DNA from 3 places in the Acidaminococcus sp. AM33-14BH genome. Region 3 is predicted to be linked to each of the others. Evidence: predicted binding sites of a transcription regulator. Region 3 holds the regulator's gene; each other region holds the start of a gene.

Evidence for each region. The regulator HrcA, encoded in region 3, represses chaperone genes, less so after heat shock. The targets are predictions, from matches to a motif close to TGTTAGCACTCNNNTNANNNGAGTGCTAACA.
Region 1: DW817_RS08485 (Hsp20/alpha crystallin family protein) is a predicted target of HrcA. The motif match lies at 5,011-5,041, and genes of this name have one in related genera.
Region 2: groES (co-chaperone GroES) is a predicted target of HrcA. The motif match lies at 4,837-4,867, and genes of this name have one in related genera.

What each region holds. Positions count from the first base shown of each region.
Region 1 covers NZ_QTNG01000011.1:60,734-68,937, forward strand. Annotated here, with positions in the region: gene DW817_RS08460 (DNA-3-methyladenine glycosylase I) at 1-316, shown strand, start outside; gene DW817_RS08465 (DMT family transporter) at 340-1,218, shown strand; gene DW817_RS08470 (O-acetylhomoserine aminocarboxypropyltransferase/cysteine synthase family protein) at 1,391-2,686, shown strand; gene DW817_RS08480 (WG repeat-containing protein) at 3,394-4,803, shown strand; gene DW817_RS08485 (Hsp20/alpha crystallin family protein) at 5,171-5,611, shown strand; gene DW817_RS08490 (acyl-CoA dehydratase activase-related protein) at 5,695-8,204, opposite strand, start outside.
Region 2 covers NZ_QTNG01000003.1:223,324-231,527, forward strand. Annotated here, with positions in the region: gene DW817_RS03715 (AbgT family transporter) at 1-29, opposite strand, end outside; gene DW817_RS03720 (MFS transporter) at 486-1,661, shown strand; gene DW817_RS03725 (hypothetical protein) at 1,713-1,994, opposite strand; gene tpx (thiol peroxidase) at 2,049-2,564, opposite strand; gene groL (chaperonin GroEL) at 2,805-4,433, opposite strand; gene groES (co-chaperone GroES) at 4,498-4,791, opposite strand; gene DW817_RS03745 (cysteine-rich small domain-containing protein) at 5,467-5,715, opposite strand; gene rsmA (16S rRNA (adenine(1518)-N(6)/adenine(1519)-N(6))-dimethyltransferase RsmA) at 5,712-6,557, opposite strand; gene rnmV (ribonuclease M5) at 6,572-7,117, opposite strand; gene DW817_RS03760 (G5 domain-containing protein) at 7,251-8,204, opposite strand, start outside.
Region 3 covers NZ_QTNG01000010.1:28,833-37,036, reverse strand. Annotated here, with positions in the region: gene dnaJ (molecular chaperone DnaJ) at 1-1,070, opposite strand, end outside; gene dnaK (molecular chaperone DnaK) at 1,093-2,952, opposite strand; gene grpE (nucleotide exchange factor GrpE) at 2,998-3,579, opposite strand; gene hrcA (heat-inducible transcriptional repressor HrcA) at 3,592-4,638, opposite strand; gene hemW (radical SAM family heme chaperone HemW) at 4,863-6,002, opposite strand; gene DW817_RS07870 (YadA-like family protein) at 6,283-8,204, opposite strand, start outside.

The sequences.
Region 1 (8,204 bases), on a different contig from region 3:
CAAAAATGCCCGGGCCTATCTTGCCGTTGCCAAGGAATATGGCAGTTTTGACCGCTATCTTTGGGGGTATACAAAGGGAAAGACCCTCTTTTACAAAGGGCATGGGACAGGGACCCTCCCGACCGCCAATGGCCTATCCAGGGCTATCAGCCGGGACCTTAAGAAGCGGGGCTTTTCCTTTGTCGGACCTGTCACCATTTATTCCTATCTTGAAGCTGTCGGCGTCATCAACGATCATGATGAATCATGTCCTCGCTATCAAGCGCTCTTTAGCCTCAGCGATGCGGTCTGGGCCGATCCCTTTGAAGAAAGCTGACCTTTTTGGAAAGGACCACGATTATGAAAAAAACACATCAATATGGGGTGATGCTTGTTCTTGTTGGGGCAACGCTATGGGGAAGCAGCAGCAACAGTTTGGAATACCTCATGACTTATCAACATTTTTCCTGGGATACGGTCCTTGCAATCCGCATGGTTGTCACGGCCGCGGTCTTTCTTTTGATCAGCGGCCTGCGTGGGGAAAAGCTCCTGGAACCTGTCAAAAAGGATTTTTTGAGGCTCCTTCGCTTTACGGTCTTGGGTCTTTATACCATGCAGCTTCCTTTTACGATTGCCATCCATTACAGCAATGCAGCAACGGGAACGGTCCTGCAGTATCTCATGCCCGTTATCCTGCTGGGTTATTACCTTATTTTGGAACGACGGCGTCCTCGTCGGCGGGAAGCAGTGGCCGCTTTCCTTGCCATTGTCGGAACCTTCCTCATTGCGACAAAAGGGGAGGGAGCAGCGCTTGCCATCTCTCGGGAAGCCCTTTTCTGGGGTATCCTGAGCGCCTTTGGCATGGCGTTTTATACGGCTTTTGCCGCCGATCTCCTGCACCGCTATTCGACCTTTCTGATCATTGGCTGGGGGAGCCTGGGTAACGCCCTGCTCCTTATGGCCCTCAACCATCCAACCCTTGAAGGAACCCTGTGGACGGGAGGTACTTTTGCCGCTTTTGGTGTCATCATTGTCCTGGGAACCCTCATTGCCTATACGGTGTACCTTGAAAGCACGAAATATATCCCCGCCTCGGAAACCGGTGCCCTTGCGGCTTTTGAACCGCTGTCCGCTTATGCGGTATCCATCCTGTTTATGGGAAACCGCGTGGGTTTTGTGGAAATGGCGGGTGCCCTGTGCATCATGGTCATGGTATGGATGCTTTCCAAAAAGGCTTGAGCAGATGAATCATCATACGACTCATCATACGAACGTCCAAGCAAACTGTAACATTTGGTATAGTCAAATCTTCCTTGGTGGAGAACTTGCCTAACTAGTTGACAGGTCATTTTGTACCCCCTATAATCAATTCATATTTTAAGACTATGAATTGATTATAGGGGGTATTGTGATGAGTGAAGGAAAAGCGTATCATTTTGAAACACTGCAGCTCCATGTAGGGCAGGAACAGCCGGACCCATCGACCGGGGCCCGTGCCGTACCGATTTACATGAGTACATCCTACGTCTTTAAGGATTCTGCCCAAGCATCGGACCGTTTTGCCTTGAAGGATGCTGGTTTCATTTACAGCCGGCTGGGGGATCCAACAAGCGATGTCCTTGAAAAACGCCTTGCTGCACTGGAAGGCGGCGTGGGAGCACTTGTGACCGCAACGGGGGCAGCGGCCATCAGCTATACTATCCAGGCCCTTTGCCATAAGGATGACCACATTGTGGCCGCAACAACCATCTATGGCGGGACTTATAACCTTTTCGCCCATACCTTGCCTGACTTTGGTATTGAAACGACCTTTGTCGATCCGACAAAGGGTTCATCCGTTTTTGAAGGGGCCATCCGGGAAAATACGCAGCTCCTTTACATTGAGACCGTAGGCAATCCGAATGCCAACCTCATTGACATCGGCGCCGTGGCGGAGATTGCCCATAAACATGGAATCCCCCTTGTGGTGGATAATACCTTTGCTACGCCTTATCTCGTCCGCCCTTTTGAGTTTGGTGCCGACATCGTTGTCCACTCGGCGACAAAATTCATTGGCGGTCATGGTACGACCCTGGGCGGGGTTATTGTGGACAGCGGCAAATTTGATTGGGCTGCATCGGGTAAATTCCCTTGGCTTGTGGAGGCAAATCCCAGCTATCATGGTCTGAGCTTTACGCGTGATGTGGGAGCGGCTGCTTTTGTTACTTATGTTCGGGCTGTCATTCTCCGCGACTTGGGAGCTACCCTGTCTCCTTTTGCGGCTTTTATGCTCCTTCAGGGAACGGAGACCCTTTCCCTGCGTGTAGAGCGGCAAGTGGAAAATGCCCTTAAGGTTGTCGACTTCCTTGCCCATGATCCCCATGTAGCCAAGGTGAATCATCCTTCCCTTGACAATCATCCCGATCATGAACTCTATCGGAGATATTTCCCCCATGGCGGGATCAGCATCTTTACTTTTGAAATCAAGGGCGGTCCAGAAGCGGCCCGTACCTTCATCGATCATCTGAAGGTCTTCTCCCTTCTGGCAAATGTAGCAGATGTGAAGAGCCTTGTAATCCATCCGGCCTCAACAACCCATTCACAGATGACGGAAGAAGAACTCCTTAGTTCAGGGATTACGCCGTCAACAATCCGTCTTTCCATTGGGGCGGAACATATTGATGATATCTTGGAAGATCTCAAAACAGGCTTTGCTGCCTTAGACTAAGAGTTTCTTGTTCGTCGTACAAATCGCGCCGATTCTTCAGATTACGGTGCCTTCATTGCTTACTTCTTATTTTAGGGACGCAATCGAGGATGACGATTCGTACGACGATACGTTCCTGATTGGGGGATACCTTACGCCTGGGCGCTCCCCCTCCTAACCACGTGTCGTCACCTCCCGCACCCAGCTTATCAAAGCGGAAGATTTTTTCAATCTTCGGCCCATATGGCCCCATCTACTTTGTCGCCCGCGACCTCAATCTCCTCGACGTACCGGCCTCTGGCCGCAAGGAAACTCACGCGTCGCCGCTTTGTTTTTGGAGGCACCGCTTCGGAGAACCTTTGCGCAACAGCTCCCGCGTCGCTGCGCTATCAGATTGCTGACGTCTCAGGTCCGCCGTCGTCGCTGAGGCCGGGAGCTCCTCGTATCTGGACCCATCTGATCCGAATTTGTAAAAAGCAAATGGAAAAAGACCATAAGTGGAAAACTAACAACTGCTTCCTAAATGAATCCTAGCTGGGGGAAGATTGCTGCTGTACAGCAGTTGCGTTGTCTTTGTAAATAGCAAAACCATAGGAAAAGAGACTGCGAAGAAATGAACCGCTCATTTTTTTACCGTCTCTTTTTTTCTTGTCTGGCACGGGGCCTATCCTTCGTGATACAATAGGCGCAGAAGGAAGCCGTTTTTTGCATCGGAGGTGTTATATATTATGAAAAATAAAATCAAACGAGGGTTCCTGCTCCTTGTGGGACTCATGGCATGCGCTCATGCTGTGCTTGCAGCGGACCATTTGGCCATTGTGACCCAAAAGGGCAGGGCAGGCGTCATTGACCTGCAGGGACGAGTGGTTCTGCCCTTGGAATATAAAAAAATCGAAGTGGAACAAGGAGAAACAGATGCTGTCATCCTTGTTGAAAAGGATGGAAAATACGGAATGTATGACCGACAGGGCAAGGTCATCATCGCTCCAACCTTTAAGAAGGTGGGACCCTTCAGCGATGGAATGCTTGCGGCCCGGGACCGGGAAGGATGGACATTTTATGACCGTCAGGGCAAGGCCCTTGCTTCCCATTATGATGAGGTGGGTCCTTTTTCCGAAGGCCTTGCGGCTGTGAAAACGGATGGAAAATGGGGCTATATCGATAAACAGGGAGCTTATATCCTTAAGCCCCAGTATAGGAAGGCCCAGCCTTTTAAAGAAGGGTATGCAGCCGTCAAGCTTCAGGACCGCTGGATGTATGTTAAAAAAGACGGAACCGCCCTTCTTGTTGGAAAGGCAAAGACTGTCAGTGACATGAGCCAGGGCGTGGGCATTATCGATGGCAGCTGGCTTATGGACACAACGGGTGCCCGCTACGCCAAATTGAAGGCCTATGACTATGTTGGCTCTTTTGATGAAGGTGGATTGGCCCGTGTTGGGGTGAGGCGCCGTCACCGCTCTGTCTTTGACTATGTTTCCATTGGCTGGGGCTGGGGCGGACACTGGGGTGTCGGCTTCCCGGGCTGGGGCTGGGGTCCCTTTGATTTTGGCTGGGGCTGGAGCGATGCAGGATACCATCATCATGGATGGGGCGGCGGCATTTCTATCATTCCAGGGGAAGTCATCCATCCGTCGAACCTTTATATGGGTGCCATCAATAAGCAGGGGCAGGAAGTCATTCCCGCAAATTACCGGGCCCTATCACCTTTCCGTGAAGGCCGCGCTTTGATTGTTGACCGTGAAGGCCGCTTTGGGATGATTGACCGCAGCGGAAAAGTGGTCATCCCAGCTTCCTATGATGAATTGGGACCCTTTGAAAAAGACCGTGCTCCCTTTGCCTATGATAAGCACTGGGGATTTATCGACGAAACCAACAAGATCGTCATTGAAAACCGCTTTACGAAGGTGACCCCTTTTGTCTCTGATGCTGCAGCCGTTCTTGAAGGCGGGAAGGCTGCCCTTATTGACCGCAGCGGTGCAAATCTTGTCGCGCCCCAGGAGGCGTACAGTGACGTAGGGACCTATGCCCAGGATCGCTCTCCAGTTATGGATAAGAAGAGCGGGAAATGGGGATATATGGACGGAAAAGGAAATCTTGTCATTCCTTCAATGTATGATGAAGCTGGAATTTTTGACTAAGCATTACAAAAAAATAGAAATTATGTTGACATAAATGTGATATTGTGCCATAATAGTGCACAGCCATTCAAATGAGCTCGGCAGCATGCGGATACCGGGGAAACAAGGGACCTCGGATTCGCTGGCGCCCTGCATCGTACGATATTTTTCCCGGAACGGATTGGTTCCGGGTTCTTTTTTTTCGAAAAAAGTCAAAAAGATTAAAATAATTAGCACTCAACTATTGACAGTGCTAAAAAAGCGTGCTATGATAATCCCAGAACGAAGGAAAGGAAGCCCCCCCAGAAGGAGCAGGGTTCCTTTCCACCGTTCCAAGAAATGAAAAGACCTGTGTGAAGGCCGTAATATTTGATTGGAGGAATGACTTATGTTACTGCCGAGCATTTTTAATGACAATGTGTTTGATGATTTTATGGATGGCTTTGATTCCTTTATGGACCGCAGCGCCCTTTATGGAAAACATGGTAAGAACCTCATGAAGACCGATGTCCGTGATGTGGGTGACCATTATGAACTCGATATGGATCTGCCGGGCTTCAAGAAGGATGAAATCCATGCAGAACTCGAAAATGGCTATCTGACCATTTCTGCCGAAAAGAGCCTTGATAAGGACGAAAAGGACAAGGCAGGCCATTATATCCGCCGCGAACGGAGCTTCGGCCGTTCGAGCCGTACTTTCTTCGTCGGTGACGGTGTGAAGGAAAGCGACATCAAGGCAAAATATGCTGACGGGATCCTGAAGCTGTCGATTCCCAAGAAGGAGTTGCCGCAGTCTGAAAACAAAAAAATGATTGCCATTGAAGGCTGATCAAGAACGCTGGGAATTTTTTCCCAGCGTTCTTTTATGCAAAAAAATCGTGGGACCGGAGTTCCGGTTCCACGATTTTTTATTTACAGCATAATCTCACCTTGGAAGGCTTCTTCTTTTTGTGCCTCTTTTCTTGGGGTGGGTGCCTTGCTGGTCTTGATATTTTCAACAAAAAGCAGGAGACGGTTCGTGACATTGACATCGCTGACGCCGCTATCAAAATCCAGACTCAGGAGGTTCATTTCCGGATAAAGGGTCTTGACCTTTTTTTCAATGCCCTTGGCGATGATGTGGTTGGCAATGCAGCCAAAGGGTTGGAGACTGATGACATTGGGAATGCCTCTTTTGGCAAATCCAATAACTTCAGCCGGCAGCAGCCAGCCTTCTCCAAACTGGGCAGCCATGTTGATAATGCCCTTGCCGTCATTGGCCATCTCGTAGATGTCTTCAAAAGGAGTGAAATAGGGGAAAGCACGGCCAATCTTGTTGACTTTATCGATGATCTTGACAATTTGGAGATAGATAAAATCCACCAGGAGATGGGGAATCCGGTCATGCTTGAGGTCAAACTTATCATTGGTCAGCCGATTGACGAAGGCCTGCATGAAAAAGGGCGTCATAAGGGGCGGCATCACCTCAATATGATGGTCCATGAGCCAGCCTGTGATATTCTTGTGGGCAAAGGCGTTGAACTTGAGGTAGATTTCTCCAACAATCCCGACTTGAGGCAGTTTTACATTGGGTTTGACGGCATCCGTAAATTCCTGGGCCGCTTCCTTGAGCAGTTTCAAAAGCCCCTTGGAATGGTTCTTTTCGATTTGCACCTTGGCGAGGTCGAGGTACTTGCTGCGCAGTTTTTCTGCCAATCCCTTCTTTTTTTCACGGACGACTGCAGCATTATAGAATTTTGACAGGCAGTCCGAGAAGAGGATGGTTGTAACCGTGATCTTAGCAATCTTCAGCCAGTTGATATGGAATCCAGGCTGATCGTTTTGGATACTGCTGCTCGTTGCAAGGGAAATGACAGGAACATCCTTGAACCCTGCAGAAACGAGGGCATGCTTGATCAGACCGAAATAGTTTGAAGCTCGGCACTGACCGCCCGTCTGGGTAATGGCAACGGCCGTCTTTTGAAGATCATATTTCCCTGATTTCAAAGCTTCCACGAAATCCCCCACAACAAGGGTTGCCGGATAGCAGACCTCGTTGTTGGCAAAGCGCAGGCCCATGTCGGCGGATAGCCCCGTGCTCTGGGGCAGGGTCTCTACGTGATAGCCCAAAACCTTCATGACAGACGGAATGAGCGGTGACAAGGTGGGGGTAAAGTATGGCGTCAGGATGGTGTAGTCCTTCATGCTCTTTTCAAAGCGCGGCGTGTCGATAAAAGGCTCGGCCCGGCGTTTGCTGTCTTCATTGTAACGAATGCTTTCCACAACGGACCGGACGCGGAGTTTCAGGGAGCCGATGTTCGATACATCATCAATCTTGAGGAGCGTCAGGGCTTTTCCATGGCGCTGCAAAAGACCGCGAATCTCATCTTGGAGGAAGGCGTCAGGTCCACAGCCAAAGCTCGTCATTTCCATGAAGTGGATGGTGTTGTCCTGACGGGCTACCCAGTCAGCGGATTTTAGGATGCGGTTGATATAGGCCCACTGCTTGATGAGGTACGTGTCGTTGATATCGATGGATTCGTTGCCTCGTACCAGGTCTTCATTGATGACGTTGATGCCCATGGCGGCAATGGTGTCGCTGAGTTTATGTTGGACCAGGGGATCGGCATGGTAAGGCCGGCCTGCAAGGAGAATGGTGAGTTTTCCTTGTCGGCGGCTTTTTTCGAGAATCTCCTCGTTCTTTTCCTGGATCTTTCGGCGGTACTCATCTTGGGCCTTGAGGGCGCTGGCAATGGCCTTATCGGCCGTGAAACGGTCAAAGCCAATATAGGAGAGGTATTTTCGGAGCTGCTTTTTGAGCAGTTTTTCGTCTTGGAAGTTGATGGGCGGAGCGTCGATGGGAATCTGTGTTTCCGTGACACTTTTGATGACGTCGGAGTACCCCGAGACAACTGGGCAGTTATAGCTGTTGATTTGCCGCTTATCATCCTGCTGTTCATAGATGACGTAGGGCATGAAGATCCGATTGACCCGCTTTTGGATGAGGTTCAGGATATGGCCATGGACAAGTTTGGCGGGAAAACAGATGTTGTCGCTCATCACGTCATGAAGCCCTGTCTCATAAAGGTGCAGGGTGGACGGGTCAGAAAGCTGGACCTTTAGGCCGCAGGACGTAAATAGGGCATGCCAGAAAGGATAGTCCTCATACATATTAAGGGTCCGCGGCAGCCCAATGGTGCGTTCCGCCTCCTCGTTGATGGGCCGGTTAAAGAGCAGATCGTACTTATAGGTGTAGATATTCTCACCAGGGGTCACATCATCGCCATTATTGGTAAAGTATTTTTCGCATTTGTTGCCCGAATAATAGATGGATCCATTATCGAATTGATACTTCTTGATGAGGCAGTTGTTTTCGCAGCCGTGACAGGTCAGCTGGGCATCCTTGAAGGAAGCAACATGGATCATATCATCTACGGTTGCCT
Region 2 (8,204 bases), on a different contig from region 3:
CACGATTTCTTTCTGACAGATGGTTGCATGCGATTTATTGCCTCCTTTTGTTTAATTGGGTTCCGTTCCTGCTAAAAGCGCCTGCCGGATTTTTAAGCCGTCTATCCGAGCCGCGGCTGGTTTGACCGTTGCTGTCCCCTTCGATAGAAAAAACGGCGCTTTGAGAAAAATGATTGCATCTTTATTATACCCAAAGTCAGGATAGAATGCTAGTTATTTTCTGAAAATATAAAATTTTGCAAAAATAATGGTGATTCATCCATGTGATATGGTCAAATTCGATATCGTCTTTATGGATTCATTACATTTCTAAGCAATATGATTCGATATTTGGCTTGTAATGGCCCATTGATTCAAACTGCCAGTTAACTTATCCACGCCAAAAGGTCTTATTCGAGGTTCCTCCTCTTTTTCCTTGCAGGATGAAGCGCTGTCGAATACAATGAAAGAAAAACGTTTCTCCCCATGCAGAAAGGAAGGCTTTCATGGAATATTCCCAGAATAACGTGCTGCTCTTTACCTTGGGCCATTTTGGTACAGACTGGGCCCAAGGCGGCATTCCAGCCCTTCTCCCCTATTTTATCGCGGCCTGCCATCTTTCCTATCAGGAAGCAGCGGGCATCATCTTTGCAAATATTGTCCTCGCCTCTGTAACGCAGCCTCTCATCGGCTACTATTCGGACCGTGCATCCCTTCCTTATTTGGTCCCCCTTGGTGTCTTTCTCTGTGGGTTCAGTCTTTCAGCCATGGCCTTTACCCAGAATTATTGGTTCATCCTCTTTTTAGCCATGCTGAGCGGATTGGGCAGCAGCCTTTTCCATCCCGAAGCAGCTCGTCTTGTAAACGGCATTTCAGGCGCCCAAAAAGGCAAGGCGATGGGGACTTTTTCTGTCGGTGGCAATGCGGGCTTTGCCGTCGGTCCCATGGCAGCAGGGTTCAGTGCCTATCAGTTTGGCATCAAGGGTCTCATCATTTACGCCGTGGTCAATTTCCTTACGGCTCTCTTCCTGATGAAGAAACTTCCTGCAATCAAAAAAAGACTCCAAGGGACAGAAAAAAGGGAATGCCCTGCAAACGAACCTCAGCCGAAAAATGATTGGAACGCCTTCGGGAAACTTAGTTTTGTTATTTTTGCACGATCAATTGGCTTTACCATCCTTAACTCCTTTATGCCGATTTACTGGATCAGCGTTCTTGGCACATCAGCAAGCAGCGGCAGTCTTGCCCTTTCCCTGCTTTTTTCCATGGGGGTTGTCATGACTTTTTTGGGCGGTATCCTGGCAGACAAAGTGGGACACATCAAGGTCATGCGGATATCCTTCCTCGTCATGGTCCCCGCCCTCTACTTTCTCACAAACAGTACGAGCCAAATGACAGCAACCCTGCTCTTGGTGCCGACGGCTCTTTCCCTTTTTGCGCCTTACAGTCCCATGGTCATCTTGGGACAGACTTACCTTGCCCGCAACATTGGTTTTGCTTCCGGCGTGACCTTGGGTCTCAGTGCCAGTGTAGGCGGCCTGATTTCTCCCCTAGTTGGATGGGCTGCCGACCGCTGGGGTGTCGGTCCTAGCCTGCAGATTCTCTGGATCGTCGCCGCCATTGGCTGCCTCTTCGCCTTCCTCGTTCCCGTCCCGCCTTCCATGATAAAGAAAAAAGCGTGAAAAATTCCCGACTGGTATCATTTCCAGCCGGGAATTTTTCTTTTTATCTAGTTATAAGATCATATTTTGAATGATTTCGCCGTCCTCATCCTGCTGATACTGGACCTTGAATGAATAGCCTTCAGAATTTCCGCTTTTTGTATAAAATCCGCGGATCTCAAAATATTCCTCATTGGAAACAGCATAAGCTTCCGTAAGGTCCCCCAAGTAAACAGTCAAAGATTGGGCTGAGCCATCAAACGTCTTAAGGACAGAGGCAAGCCAATGGGCAAAGCCATCCACATTCCGATAGATGATGTTTTCTTTTTGAAAGTCCTGGTCTCGATACGTCATCAAAAAGTCTCCCTCACAGGTGCAGGTGAATAGGTCGAGCAGGAAGCCCTACAATTAAATCAGAGCCTTTACTGCAGCAAGGACACCATCAAAATTAATGGCATGGGTGACTTCCGGAACGTATTCCACATAGGTGACCTTATCATTTTTATCAATGACAACAACACCACGGGCTTCAAGACGCAGTCCTTCCATGAGGAAGCCATAGTTCGTCCCAAAGGAGGCATCACGGTGATCAGAAAGGGTAACTACATTCTTGACCCCGGCAGCCCCGCACCAACGAGCCTGAGCAAAAGGCAGATCCATGGAAACCGTGAGGACCACGACATCGGAAGAAAGACCAGTTACGTCCTTATTGAACCAACGGGTCTGGGCATCACAGACACCCGTATCAAGGGACGGTACAACGGAAATAACCTTAATTTTGCCTTCATAGTCCTTCAAGGTCTTTTCAGCAAGGCTATTATCAAGCAACTTGAAATCAGGCGCTTTTTCTCCCACTTTCACTTCCGGACCAACAAGGGTTACAGGGCCTCCAGCAAAAGTAACTGCACCAGAACGTTTTTCCATAATTCATTCCTCCTATATCATAGTAAAATGGATGATCCATATGATTCATTCATACGACACGTATACTATAGCACTTTAATAATAATTAGTAAATAGTTATTTTAACTATTTACAGAAAAATTACAGCAAGATAAACGTCCCTATGGAACACTCCATAGGGACGTTTCAGGCACCTCACGGTGCGTATGCGATTTTTTAAGGATAAAAGGAGCCTACCTGCGGCACAACTCCCGATTCATCTTACATCATGCCGGGCATGCCACCCATGGCAGGAGCTGCCGGAGCCGGATTTTCAGCCGGTTTATCCGCAACAACGGCTTCCGTGGTAAGAATCATGGCAGCAATGGAAGCTGCATTCTGCAGGGCACTGCGCGTAACCTTGCAAGGATCTACAATACCGCTCTTGATCATATCGACATATTCTTCCGTCTGGGCATTGAAGCCAATTCCCTTCTTAGCCTTCTTGACAGCTTCAACGATAACGGCACCTTCAAGACCGGCGTTGTTGGCGATTTGACGGACAGGAGCTTCGATAGCGCGTCTAACGATATCAATACCTGTCTTCTCATCCCCTTCGGTTTCCTTTTCCAGTTCATCGAGGGCCGGCTGTACTTGCAGAAGAGCCGTACCGCCACCGGCAACGATTCCTTCGGCCACAGCAGCGCGAGTAGCGTTCAGGGCGTCTTCGATACGGAGTTTCTTATCTTTCAGTTCCGTTTCCGTAGCAGCACCAACTTTGATAACGGCAACGCCGCCAGAGAGTTTAGCCAAACGTTCCTGAAGTTTTTCCTTGTCGAACTGGGAAGTCGTTTCAGGAATCTGGGCACGGATGGAAGCAACACGGTCAGCAATGGCCTGTTTGTCACCAGCACCATCAACAATGGTAGTAAGGTCCTTGGTTACACGGACCTGGCTGCAGGAACCAAGATCAGCAACTGTAGCGCTGTCGAGCTTACGGCCAACTTCTTCACTGATAACCGTTGCACCCGTCAGGGTTGCAATATCCTGAAGCATAGCCTTGCGACGGTCACCAAAGCCAGGAGCCTTGACGGCAACAGCCTTAAAGGTGCCACGGAGTCTGTTCACAACGAGTGTAGCCAGGGCTTCACCTTCGATGTCTTCAGCAATGATCAAGAGTTCACGGCCCTGTTGTACCACTTTTTCAAGAACAGGCATGATGTCTTGGATCATAGTGATCTTCCGGTCCGTAATGAAGACGTACGGATTGGAAAGAACGGCTTCCATCTTGTCCGGATCCGTAACCATATACGGGGAAATGTAGCCGCGGTCGAACTGCATCCCTTCAACGGTTTCAAGGGAGGTTTCCATGGTCTTGGATTCTTCAACGGTGATGACGCCATCGTTGCCGACTTTTTCCATCGCATCAGCAATCAGGCCACCGATTTCCGCGTCACCAGCAGAAATGGAAGCAACCTGTGCTTTTTCTTCCTTGGTGCTGACCGTCTTGGCATTTTCCTGGAGCTTCTTGACGAGGCAATCCGTTGCTTTCTTGATGCCTCTCTTGAGGACCATGGGGTTAGCACCGGCAACCACGTTCTTCATGCCTTCATGAACGATGGACTGAGCAAGAAGGGTAGCCGTCGTGGTCCCGTCACCAGCAATATCGTTGGTCTTGGTTGCCACTTCACGAACAAGGGCAGCCCCCATGTTTTCAAACGGATCTTCCAGTTCAATGTCCTTAGCAATGGTTACACCATCATTGGTGATGGTCGGGGAACCGAATTTCTTTTCAAGGACAACGTTGCGGCCCTTGGGCCCCAAGGTAACTTTTACAGCATCAGCCAGTTTATTGACGCCGCGTTCCAGACCACGACGTGCTTCTTCATCAAATTGAATGAGTTTAGCCATTTTTATCTACTCCTTAGTTCCAAATGATATAAGGTGATTGGTTCTCCACAAAAAAGGGAGCGATTCACTTATCCTCAACGACAGCCAAGATATCACTGTCACGGAGGATGATATAATCCTTGCCGTCCAGTTCGACTTCGCTGCCGGAGTATTTAGCAAAGACAACAGTTTCGCCAACCTTGACTTCAGAAGCAATGCGGGTGCCATTATCAAGGAGACGGCCCGTACCTACAGCTACGACTTTGCCAGTCTGGGGTTTGTCCTTATGAGCCGTATCGGGCAGATAGATCCCGCTTTCCGTTTTTTCTTCCTGCACAACCGGTTCTACGACGACATGATCTTCCAAAGGTCTTAACATGTTTGTAATCCCCTTTCACTATGGATAAATTTTAACTTTTTGATTTATTAGCACTCATTACATTGGAGTGCTAACCACAGCTATAATAATAGCATCTTTCAAAAAAAATGCAAGGGGTTTTACTAAAAAAGTCAAACTTTTTGTCTTTTAGGTTGAAAAGACATATAGGAATGCTATGGAGCTTTGATGCTTTGAGGCTGTAGTGCGTTGAAGGGAAAGATGATAACGAGCGGCGCCAAATCATCTCCCTGTCAGTCGTGGGGGCCGAATTGCATTCGCCCTCAAACATGTTCTTCTGCTTTTCGCTCCGCTCCATAGCAGCCTCAGGACCCAGACAAATCCGCCTCGCAAGCCGCTTGTAAGGAAACGTCAGCTTCGCGTCCTCGTCCACCACCAAAACCGGTTAATCCTTATCATCATGAACTTGTGGAAATTTTCCTTTGTCGCTCCCCCGCCTTGGCAAGGCGGATCGATTTCGGAGAAATCGAGTTCTAACGCGTAACACGATAGCAGGTCCTACCAAATATAAAGTAACCGTTGCTGAGTATCATCATAGCAACACTTTTATAGCTGATTTATCAGCCTGCCGCCTTTGACAGCAGCATCATAGTGCTGCAGCATCACAGCAAAAGCCAGAGTGCATGGTTTCATCCATGCACTCTGGCTTTTCTTTCCTCATTTCATTTCCATTTCTTCTTTGAGCCGCGCCATGATCTTGCCATAGTTTTCCTTTTTATGGGGAAAAAGGCAATGGGAGCAATCCTTGATGCCCCGATTCGTGTAGGCAAAGACGCCGCCACAATCTTTCACCAGATACAGGGGACAAAAGCAGAAGAGACAGTTGAAATTCTCTCCGTCACTTTCCTTATGACAAGGGAAGAACTCACATTCCTTATGGGAAAAGTACTTATAGTGATTCGTCATTTTTCTTCCCAGCTTTCCGCCAGTTTGCCAAACTCTTCTATGGTAAGGGACTCCCCCCTGCGCGTCGGCTCAATCCCAGCACGGGCCATCCAGGCCTCCGCTGTATCACCGGGACGCACCATTGACTTTAGACAGGTGCGGAGCATCTTCCGGCGCTGGGAAAAAGCCGCCCGCACGACCTTAACATATAAAGACGCATCCACATTGACAATGGGGCTCTCCCTTTTTTCACATACGACGACCATGGAATCAACCTTTGGGGCCGGCATGAAATCGTGAGCCGGAACGGGAATTGCCAGCTGGGGCTCCGAATAATACTGCAGCGCCAAGGAAAGGGGCCCATAAGCCTTTGTTCCAGGATGAGCGGCCATCCGCTCAGCCACTTCTTTTTGCACCATAACGACAATACGCTTTAAGGGAAGGTTTGCTTCAAGCAGGGAAAAGATGATGGGCGTCGTAATGTAATAAGGCAGGTTCGCCGCCACTGTAAAAGGCTTTCCCCCCGTAATGTCTTTGAGGTCAACCTTAAGGATATCCCCATGGATGATTTCTACATTGTCATACCCTTCAAGCGTCTTGCGAAGGATCGGAAGAAGCGACTCATCGATTTCAACACTCTTGACATCGGCTCCGGTTTCCGCAAGGGCCTGGGTCAATGTGCCGATCCCGGGCCCGACTTCAAGGACCAGGTCCCCAGGACCAATCTTTGCTTTTTCTGCAATGCCCCTTACAACAGACTCATTGATGAGGAAGTTCTGTCCAAAGCGTTTTTTTGTATGAAGGCCAAAGGTATCAAGAATATACCGCGTTACTTCACGGCTTGCAATCACAGGATGAAGCATACTGAAGTCCTTTCTCACGCATGACGTGTTCCGATGATCTGAAGTGCTTTATTGAATTCGTCGCGGGTCACGCCATAATGATTGAGACGCTCCACCATTTTCTTCACATTGCCGTAGCCAATACCCAGTTCGGCTCCAAGGGCGTCCCGTTTTTCCGCCGCAGACTGGGACCCGCTCATACCGTTATGGTAAAGGTCCATGGCCGTAAATTCTTCCTGCGGCGTCATCGAGGTGTGGCGCACCTTGGAAAGTGCCTTGAGGATTGCCTCCGGCTGAGCCTGCTCAATGCCCACATCATGGTGGGCCAGGGCTTCACACTTTGGCACAAAGGCCTGTCCTGCCTCAGGAAAGCGCTCCGTCAAATAACGGCGGATCCGCTCCCCTGCCCCATCAGGATCGGTGAGGATGATGATGCCCCGCTTCTTATAGGCTGCTTCAATCTTTTTAAGGGTATACGGCGACAAGGTAAAGCCGCCTGTTTCGATTGTATCGGCATCAAGGGCCTTCTTGATCGCCACTGTATCCATTTTTCCTTCTACGACAAGGACTTCCTTAAGCAATCTTGTCACGCTCCCTATTCTTGGACCTCTCGTTCCGGATTTTTACTCTAACAGATTGCAGGAAGAATGTCAAAAGAAAGTTCTCCCCACAAATAAGGAAAGAGGCCATTGCCAATTGGCAACAGCCCCTTTTCTACTCAAGGAAATACACGGTTACGTCGCGCCTGCCCCAACTGATTGCGTCAGAGTAGTTTTCCATGTACAGGTCAATCCGGCTGCCATTGATAGCACCGCCGCAATCACCTGCCACGGCAAAACCATAACCAGGGATATACATCCGCGTTCCATAAGGAATCACATCAGGATCCACAGCTACGATTCCATGATAAGGCACAACGCCTGTCGAAGTCAGACCGGTTCCACTGCCCTCGGCAAGGGTATACGCGGAAGCCTCAAAGGTTCTCGCGCTGCGGTACCGAACAAAGCCACGGCTTGTTTCCACCATCAAATTTTTGCCTGTGCCTACTTCTACGACTTGCGGAACAGGTTGGGAAACAACATCACGCGCCAGTTCACGTCTTACTTCTTGATTTCCAATCTTCACCGTGCGGTAGGTGACTACAGCTTCCCCATTGCGGCCTTCCGATACAACAGACTGTCTGCCGCGGGGCAGGTTGTCATTGTTACGGAATTCCACTTCAAAAGGAATGCTTTCTTTGGCCGTCTTCACCTCAGTTGTGGGGGAAACGACATGGATAGTCATGTCTTTTTTTGCCGGGGACTCCAAGGACGGATACACCTTATATCCTTTGTAGTCCACACCCACAGCATCCAGCACTTCTTTTACCGTTTTGCGTCCGATGGTATACTCGGTCGTTCTTCCATTATGCCACACCTTGATTGGAATGGCACGGATGACTTCGATCGTCGATCCATCTTCAAAGTTTCCATGACCAACTACATCATAACCGTCGGCTTTTTGAAGAACAACACCGGCTTCTTCCAAAGCACCTTTAACCGTAAGGGCTCTGGTTGAAAGGGCAATCGTCTGCCCGTCAACTTGAATCTTCACCTGTTTTGGAGCGGCAGCAAAGCCGAGAAAATTCAAGCTGAAGACAAGCATGAGCATGACAACAACCCACTTTTC
Region 3 (8,204 bases):
GCATCGCTCAGTCTCGTCGGCACAACAACTTTGATCTGGATGAGCTGGTCACCCTTTACACCCGTTCTCAGGTTCGGAATGCCCTTGCCCTTGATGCGCAGGACGCGATTGGGCTGGGTTCCTTCAGGCACCTTGATGGTGGTCTGACCATAAAGAGTCGGCACCTTGATTTCAGCACCCAATGCAGCTTGGACAATGCTGATTGGCACTTCGCACAGGACTGTCGTCCCATCCCGTTCAAAGAACTTATGGCTCTTTACATAGAGATAGACATACAGGTCGCCGGCTCGACCGCCGCGCATCCCCGCTTCACCCTCGCCTGCCACACGGAGTCTCGAACCGCTGTCAACGCCAGCTGGAATCTTGACCGTAATGACGCGTTTTTGCTTTACGCGGCCTGTTCCACGGCAGTGTTTGCAGGGATTGGTAACGATTTGACCCGTCCCATGACATCTCGAACAGGTACGGACATTAACAACCTGACCAAAAATGGAATTTTGCGTAACCCGGACTTCCCCCGTCCCGTGACAATCAGGACAGGTTTCAGGATGGCTGCCTTCGGCGGCTCCCGTTCCATGGCAGTGCTCACATTCCTCTTCGCGGTTCAGGCGGATTTTCTTTTCCGTCCCAAAGGCCGCTTCCTCAAAGGTAATTTCAAGGTCAGCCCGCAAATCCGCGCCTTGACGGGGACCGCGATCAGCCCGGCGGGAACGGGACGCGCCTGCGCCTGCACCGCCGAAGAACATGTTGAAGATATCATCCATGCCTTCGCCGCCAAAGCTACCGCTAAAACCGCCAAACCCACTGCCGAAGGGATTGCCCCCGGCACCAGGACCGCCATTTTGAAAAGCGGCATGACCATATTGATCATAGGCGGCCTTTTTCTGCGGGTCACTCAGAACCTGATAGGCCTCGTTGACTTCCTTGAATTTATCGGCTGCTTCAGGATTATCCTTGTTGAGATCGGGGTGATACTTACGAGCCAGCTTGCGATATGCTTTTTTTAATTCCTCAGGCGACGCACTTTTGTCGACGCCCAGGACCTCATAATAATCTTTTTTATCTGCCATCAGTATCTCCCTCTAGGAACGATTATTTTTTGTCGTCATCTACGACTTCGGCGTCTACGACGTCATCATCGTTCTTCTTATTGTCAGAGGAAGCCCCGGCGCCAGCACCGGCATCAGCACCGGCAGTGCCACCGTTCTGGCCATTTTGCTGGTTCTGTTTATAAAGTTCAGCAGACAGTTCATAGAGCGGTTTCTGGAGGGCTTCCGTATCCGCCTTGATCTTATCTACATCGTCACCCTTCATGGTTTCCTTCAAGGTATTGATGGCTTCCTGGACCTTCTTGATTTTGTCATCGTGACCCTTGCCTTCCATATCCTTGACGGTCTTTTCAGCCTGATAAATCAGTGTATCGGCCTGGTTCTTTGCATCAACAGATTCACGGCGTTTCTTGTCGGCAGCTTCGTTGGCCTGAGCTTCCTTCACCATCTTGTCAACTTCTTCCTTACTCAGGCTGCCGGAAGAGGTAATGGTGATCTTCTGTTCCTTGCCCGTGCCAAGGTCCTTGGCGCTTACGTTCACGATACCGTTGGCATCAATATCAAAGGCAACTTCGATTTGAGGCACGCCCCGCGGTGCAGCGGGGATACCGCTCAGTTCGAAACGGCCAAGGGTCTTGTTGTCGGCTGCCATTTCACGTTCGCCCTGGAGAACATGGATGTCAACGGAAGGCTGATTATCCGTAGCCGTCGAGAAGATCTGCTTCTTGGAGGTTGGGATGGTCGTGTTGCGGTCAATGATCCGGGTGAAGACACCGCCCATGGTTTCAATCCCAAGGGAAAGCGGCGTTACGTCAAGAAGCAGGACGTCCTTGACATCACCAGCCAGTACGCCGGCCTGAATGGCAGCACCGACAGCAACGCATTCATCAGGGTTGACGCCGTGAGCCGGTTCCTTACCGAGAACGCGTTTGATGGCTTCCTGGACAGCAGGGATACGGGAAGAACCGCCAACAAGGAGAATCTTATCAATATCATTGACGGTCATCTTGGCATCACTGAGGGCCGTATGAACACACTGGATAGTGCGGTCAACAAGGTCACTCGTCATGCTGTCAAATTTGGCACGAGTAAGATCCATGTCAAGATGCTGCGGGCCATTGGCACCAGCCGTAATGAACGGCAGGTTGATATTGGTTGTCATCATGCTGGACAGTTCAATCTTGGCTTTTTCAGCCGCTTCACGAATCCGCTGCATGGCCATCTTATCACCTGTCAGGTCAATGCCGTTTTGTTTCTTGAATTCATCGGTCATCCAATCCATGATGCGATGGTCGAAGTCATCGCCGCCCAGATGGGTATCACCGGTCGTGGATTTAACTTCGAAGACGCCATCACCCAGTTCCAAAATGGAAACATCGAAGGTCCCGCCGCCAAGGTCGTAAACGAGAACGGTCTTGTCATCGGACTTATCAATGCCATAAGCAAGGGCAGCCGCCGTCGGTTCGTTGATGATTCTCTTGACATCAAGACCAGCAATACGGCCGGCGTCCTTCGTAGCCTGACGCTGGGAGTCGTTGAAGTAAGCCGGTACAGTAATGACCGCTTCCGTGACTTTTTCGCCGAGATAACGTTCCGCGTCCCCCTTCATTTTTTCAAGGATCATAGCGGAAATCTGTTCTGGCGTATAGTCCTTGCCATCAATGGTCACGGTATACTTCGTGCCCATGTGACGTTTGATGGAGCTGATGGTCCGTTCCGGGTTGGAAACAGCCTGACGTTTTGCCAGCTGACCAACGAGGCGTTCCCCATTTTTTGTGAAACCGACAACGGACGGAGTAAGGCGGCCGCCTTCCTGGGTCGTAATAACAGTCGGTTCGCCGCCTTCCATCACGGCGACAACAGAGTTCGTAGTCCCTAAGTCAATACCAATGATCTTGCTCATTATAAATTCCTCCTCATGCAACTAACTTGCTGGTTCTCACTTCAGTTAATTATGGACAACCCTTACCTTGCTGTGACGGATGACATCATCACCAATCCGGTAACCTTTTTCAAGGACCATATCAATGCTGTCATCAGGCAGGTCGGGATTGCTGCCTTGCATAACGGCCTCATGGATCTGCGGATCGAAAGGCTTGCCTTCAGCAGGAATCTCTTCGATATGCAGGGTTTCAAGGGCCTTTTCAAACTGTTTGTGGATCATAGCCATGCCCTTTAAGATGGACTCGGCATCATGGTTTTTTTCCACACTGGCCTCGGCGCGTTCAAAATTATCGAGGACCTTCAGGAATTCCCGGACCACTGAAGCCGTTACGAAACGGCCTAAGCGTTCCCGTTCTTCCGTATTTCTCTTGCGGAAATTATCAAAGTCGGCCTGCAGACGAAGCAACCGATTGGAAAGCTCATCGATTTCCTCTTGCTGCTTGGAAATCGTTTGATCCTTGGGATCAGGCGTACCATCTGCCGGTTCTGCGTTTTTTTCCTCAGCCTCCGTGGCCTTTGCTGCTTCCGCTTTGTCAGCACTCATTTCGGCGGCTTGTTGTTTTGGATCTTTTGTCTCTTCGTTCACCGTACGTCCTCCCTATTTTTCATCAATTTTATTCATGACCACCTTCAGGTAGTGATGAAGATAATCCATCACAGAAATGACCTTGCGGTATTCCATACGGGTAGGTCCCAACACGGCAAGGGTCCCAACGACCTGGCCATTCAGGCGGTAGGTCGCTTGGATCATGCTGCAGTCCTGGATGCTGGAGAACTTATTCTCGCTGCCAATGGTGACCCTTAATCCCGAGTCACTGCTGGCCTTTAGCATATCCTTGAGCATCTGTTCTTCTTCAAGGACGCCCAAGAGTTCCCGCATCCGTTCCGTATCCTTGAATTCAGGCTGTCCCAGGAGTTGTTTGGTTCCTCCAAGGAACATCTTGTCCTCCTGCTGGCCGGCCTTGACCTTCTTGATACGGCTTACGATGGATGCATACAGCCGTTTGTCCCCGGCAAGCATTTCCCGTACCTTTGCTAGGAGCTCCTGCGAAATATCATTCAGTTTGCGTCCATTAAGGTACTGCGAAACACGCTGGGCAATCTGGTCCAGCTCACTTTCTTTTACTCCGCTGGGGATTTCCACCACGCCATGATCGACATTTCCCTCTTCCGTGACGATGCACAGGATAGCCTGACCCTTGTTGAGGGGCAGGAACTTCATGTAGGAGAACGTAGCCTCGCTGTCCTTGTTTGCAAGGACGACGGATACGTTCTTGCTCATGCGGGACAGGATCTTGGCCGTGGATTGGAAGATGTCGTCAATGGTATGCACCCGCTGCCTGAACCAATTGTTGATGAGCGCCATATCGCTCGATGATAGGGTCAGGGATCCTTCACCAGCAAGGGAATCCACATAGAGGCGGTACGCCGCCGCGGAAGGAATCCGTCCTGCCGATGTGTGGGGCTGCTCCAAGAATCCAAGGAGCTCCAGATCGGACATTTCGTTTCGAATGGTCGCCGGACTGATACCAAGATTATATTTCCGAGCGATTGTACGGGATCCTACAGGCTCGGCCGTCTCGATGTAATCATCAATGACGAGTTGAAGTATTTTCTTTTGTCGTTCGGTCAGCACTGTAATCATCTCTTTCCCTGATTATTAGCACTCGAAACTTTAGAGTGCTAACATCTAATGGTTAAGATACACCTCTTTAGTCAAAATGTCAATACTTTCCCGAAAAATAATTTACAAAAAGCAAAAGCCTCAAAAAAGAAGGCCCCATGCGGGAAAAAGCCTATGGAAAAGGGCCTCCGCTGGGGTATTGTCCTTGGTGTTGGCTGCTCGCGTTCCCTTCATGGTGTGAGGTGTCAGTCCGTTGTGATGAAGGCTTCGAAGGCAAGGTTCCCGTACTGCATGCCAAGGGGCGTGAGACAAAAATGACCATCCTCCCATTTGGCCCATCCCTTATGGATGAGGTTCTCTATCTGAGGCCCGTAATCAAGGGCAAAGGAGCGCCCAAAGCGGGCTTCATAATCCAGGAGGGAGAGGCCTCTTACGGTACGTAGGTTCATGAAGATCATTTCTTCCCGCTGGACGGCAGGTGACAGGCATTCTATCTCCGGTGCCTCTCCTCTTTCGTAGGCCGCAAGATAAGCCGGGTTGTTCTCCCGTGTCCTGCCGTCAAAGCGCGTCGCTCCGGCGCCAAAGGCAAGGTAGGGATTGTAGTGCCAATAGACAAGGTTGTGCCGCGACTTGTCACCTGCTTTGGCAAAATTGGAAATCTCGTAGCGCTCGTAGCCGCCCTTGACGAGGCGGTCCATGATGAGGTCATACATGTTACCCGTCTCATCGTCTGTGGGAAGGATCCAGCGCCCTTGTCGGAGATTATGGGAAAGGACGGTCCCCGGTTCAACGGAAAGCCCGTAGATGGAAATATGGCTGGGTCCCAGAGCCATGAGTTCCGTCAAGGATGCCTCGACGCTTGCAGCCGTCTGCGTCGGATATCCATAGATAAGGTCACAGGACAGACGTGTAAACCCCACCTTTTTGCTGAGAAGGATAATGTGCCGCGCCTCATCCGCTGTATGGGTACGGCCCATGAGGCGCAGTTCGCTGTCCTCTAGAGACTGGATGCCAAGGCTCAGGCGGTCCACCCCCAACGCTCGCAGTCCCCTAAGGTAGGCTTCATCGACAGTTCCCGGATTGGCTTCAAAGGTCACTTCCCGCGGCGAATGGAGATAGCCTTTTTCCTTCAGGGCATGGAAAATGGCGGCGAGTTCCTCCAAGGATAGCAGGCTGGGCGTACCGCCGCCAACATAGACTGTCGCGCCGCGGCTTACAGGAAGGGGGGCATCATAGCTCCTGATTTCCCTGATCAGAGCCTTGACGTAGCGGGCGCGTGCCGCCCCATCCTGCCCCTGGTAGCTTATAAAATCACAGTAACTGCACTTATGCTGGCAGAAAGGGATATGGAGATAAATGCCTTGATAGGCTTCCCATGGATGCATTTGGAAGACTCCTTTATGTGTGATGGGGTTATTGTAACATGGATGAGAAGGTAGAAGGGTATATTTTTATTCAAGAGCAAAATCGCTCCGCTTCTCCAAAATAACGTGTCGTCATCTCCTGCGCCCAGCTTATGAAAGAGGAAGGGGGTTACAATCCTCGTCCCATATGGGCTCATCTACTTTGTCGCCCACGATTTTACTTTTTCAACGTACACACGTCTTTTGAAGCCGCGTAATCAGAAAAAGGCTGCAAAGCGATGCTTTGCAGCCTTTCTTACGCTTACTTTTGCGTGATCAGGCGTTTCAGGTCGAGGAGTTCTTTTTCAAGACTATCAATTTTATTTGCCTGGATTTTCAGCATTTCATCTTGATGTTCAATCTTGGCGTTCTGGTCCATGATGGTCTGCTGCATGGCAAGCGGACTAGCCTTTGGCTTCCGGCCCTTTGTGCCAAAGCGGAAAGTGACACCGCCACTCATCATGGCATCGCCGTTGCCAAGGGTGCCGCCAAGGTTATACATGACATCTTCATTCGGACGGTAGAACAGGCCAAGGGCCGCTGCATTGGCCGCTTTATAGTGACCATAACCGAGAGCAAATTCAAATTTGCTGTCCGGATCCCATTCCAGGGGATGGAGCGCTGCCAGGGCGGCTGCGCCAGCGCCAGCACGGCTCACTTCGTGGGTCATGCGGCTATTGAGGCTCTCTACGCGGTGATCAACATAATCCACATTAGCTGCACTCGTCGGATCGCTTGGATCTGTGGCAATTCCGGTAATGGTCCTCGTGACACCATCTTTACCACGAACATCGATGGTCTTTGCCGTCCCAGTCTGATCGATATTGATGGTCACGCCATCGGTTTTCATAAGGGTATTTCCATCCACCTCTTTAAGAGCGTTATAGAGAGTGTCGCCGCTGATGAGCCGATGGTCACCGCTTTGGGATTCGCCCGTGCCAAGCTTCTTCTGCCAGCTTGTAACATCGGAATCCGTGAGATTTCCTGCATCGCGGTCGGCCTTCTTATCCATGTCCTCTTTCATGACATCTTTGATGGCACTGTCATCAACGTTAACGGCATAGGAAATGTTGCCATTTGTCTCCGTCTTCGTCGTTACGGTCGTGTTCTTCCCATTGACGACCTTCACCGCATCCTGGGCAAGGTTCTTGATTGTCGTCTTTCCTTCATCCGTAACGTTGGAAAGATCCGTCTTGGCATAATTGTTGTCCAGATTATCGGTGATGTTCTTGATGCTTGTAATATTGTCTGTGTTCCTCTTCACCTGGTCATCAAGGTTCTTCAGGTTCTCTCCTGCAGTTGCATCCTTCTTGACGTAGGTGCCGTCTTCGCTGACGCGGGTTTCATCCTTGATGGCTTTTGCCACCGTATCGCCCGTCACAAGACGGTTGTCACTTTCTTTCACCTCGCCCGTACCAATGGCCTTTCCCCAGCTTTCGGCATTCTTCTTCTGGTCTTCTTCGGAAGCGGCCGTTCCGTCGGCGTTCTTGAGGTTGCTGCCAATGTTCGAAGCATCGATGTTAGCTTTCTTGTCAAGATTTTTGTTTGTATCCTGCGAAGCCTTATTTAGGGCATCGTAGACTGTATCGCCCGTCACAAGACCGCTGTTCCCTTCTTCGACCTTGCCGTCACTGGCCACATCGACCTTGAAGGTTTTCACCCCATCCACCTCACGGGAGGAAACAGTCGTATAGGACCCATTTTCCATATCGATGGTGCCTTTGGCGAGGTTCTTGATGACCGTCTTACCGGCATCGGTGATGTTCGTCAAATTCGTTAGGTCCGTAATGTTCTTCGCATTAGTACCCACCTGTTTATCAAGGGCAAGGAGGTTGTCACCAGTGGTACTCGCCATCTTGACATAGGTGCCATCTTCCTTCGGACGCACTTCCGTATAGACCGTTCCGCCCGTTACAAGCTGGCCATTATTTTTATCAATGGTGCCCGTACCAACGGCGCTGCCCCAAGCGTTGAGGTTCTGCTGGATGGCATCATCCGAAGCAGCCGTCGAGCCATCGTCCCCTTTGAGGTTCTTGCCGACGTTCGACGCATCAATATCGGCCTTGTTACTGACCTTCGTATCCATGTCAGTATCGATGGCATTTTTGGCATCCTCAATGGCGTTATACACGGTATCACCGGAGACGAGGTTTGCGTCGTCTTTTGCGACCTTACCATCATTCT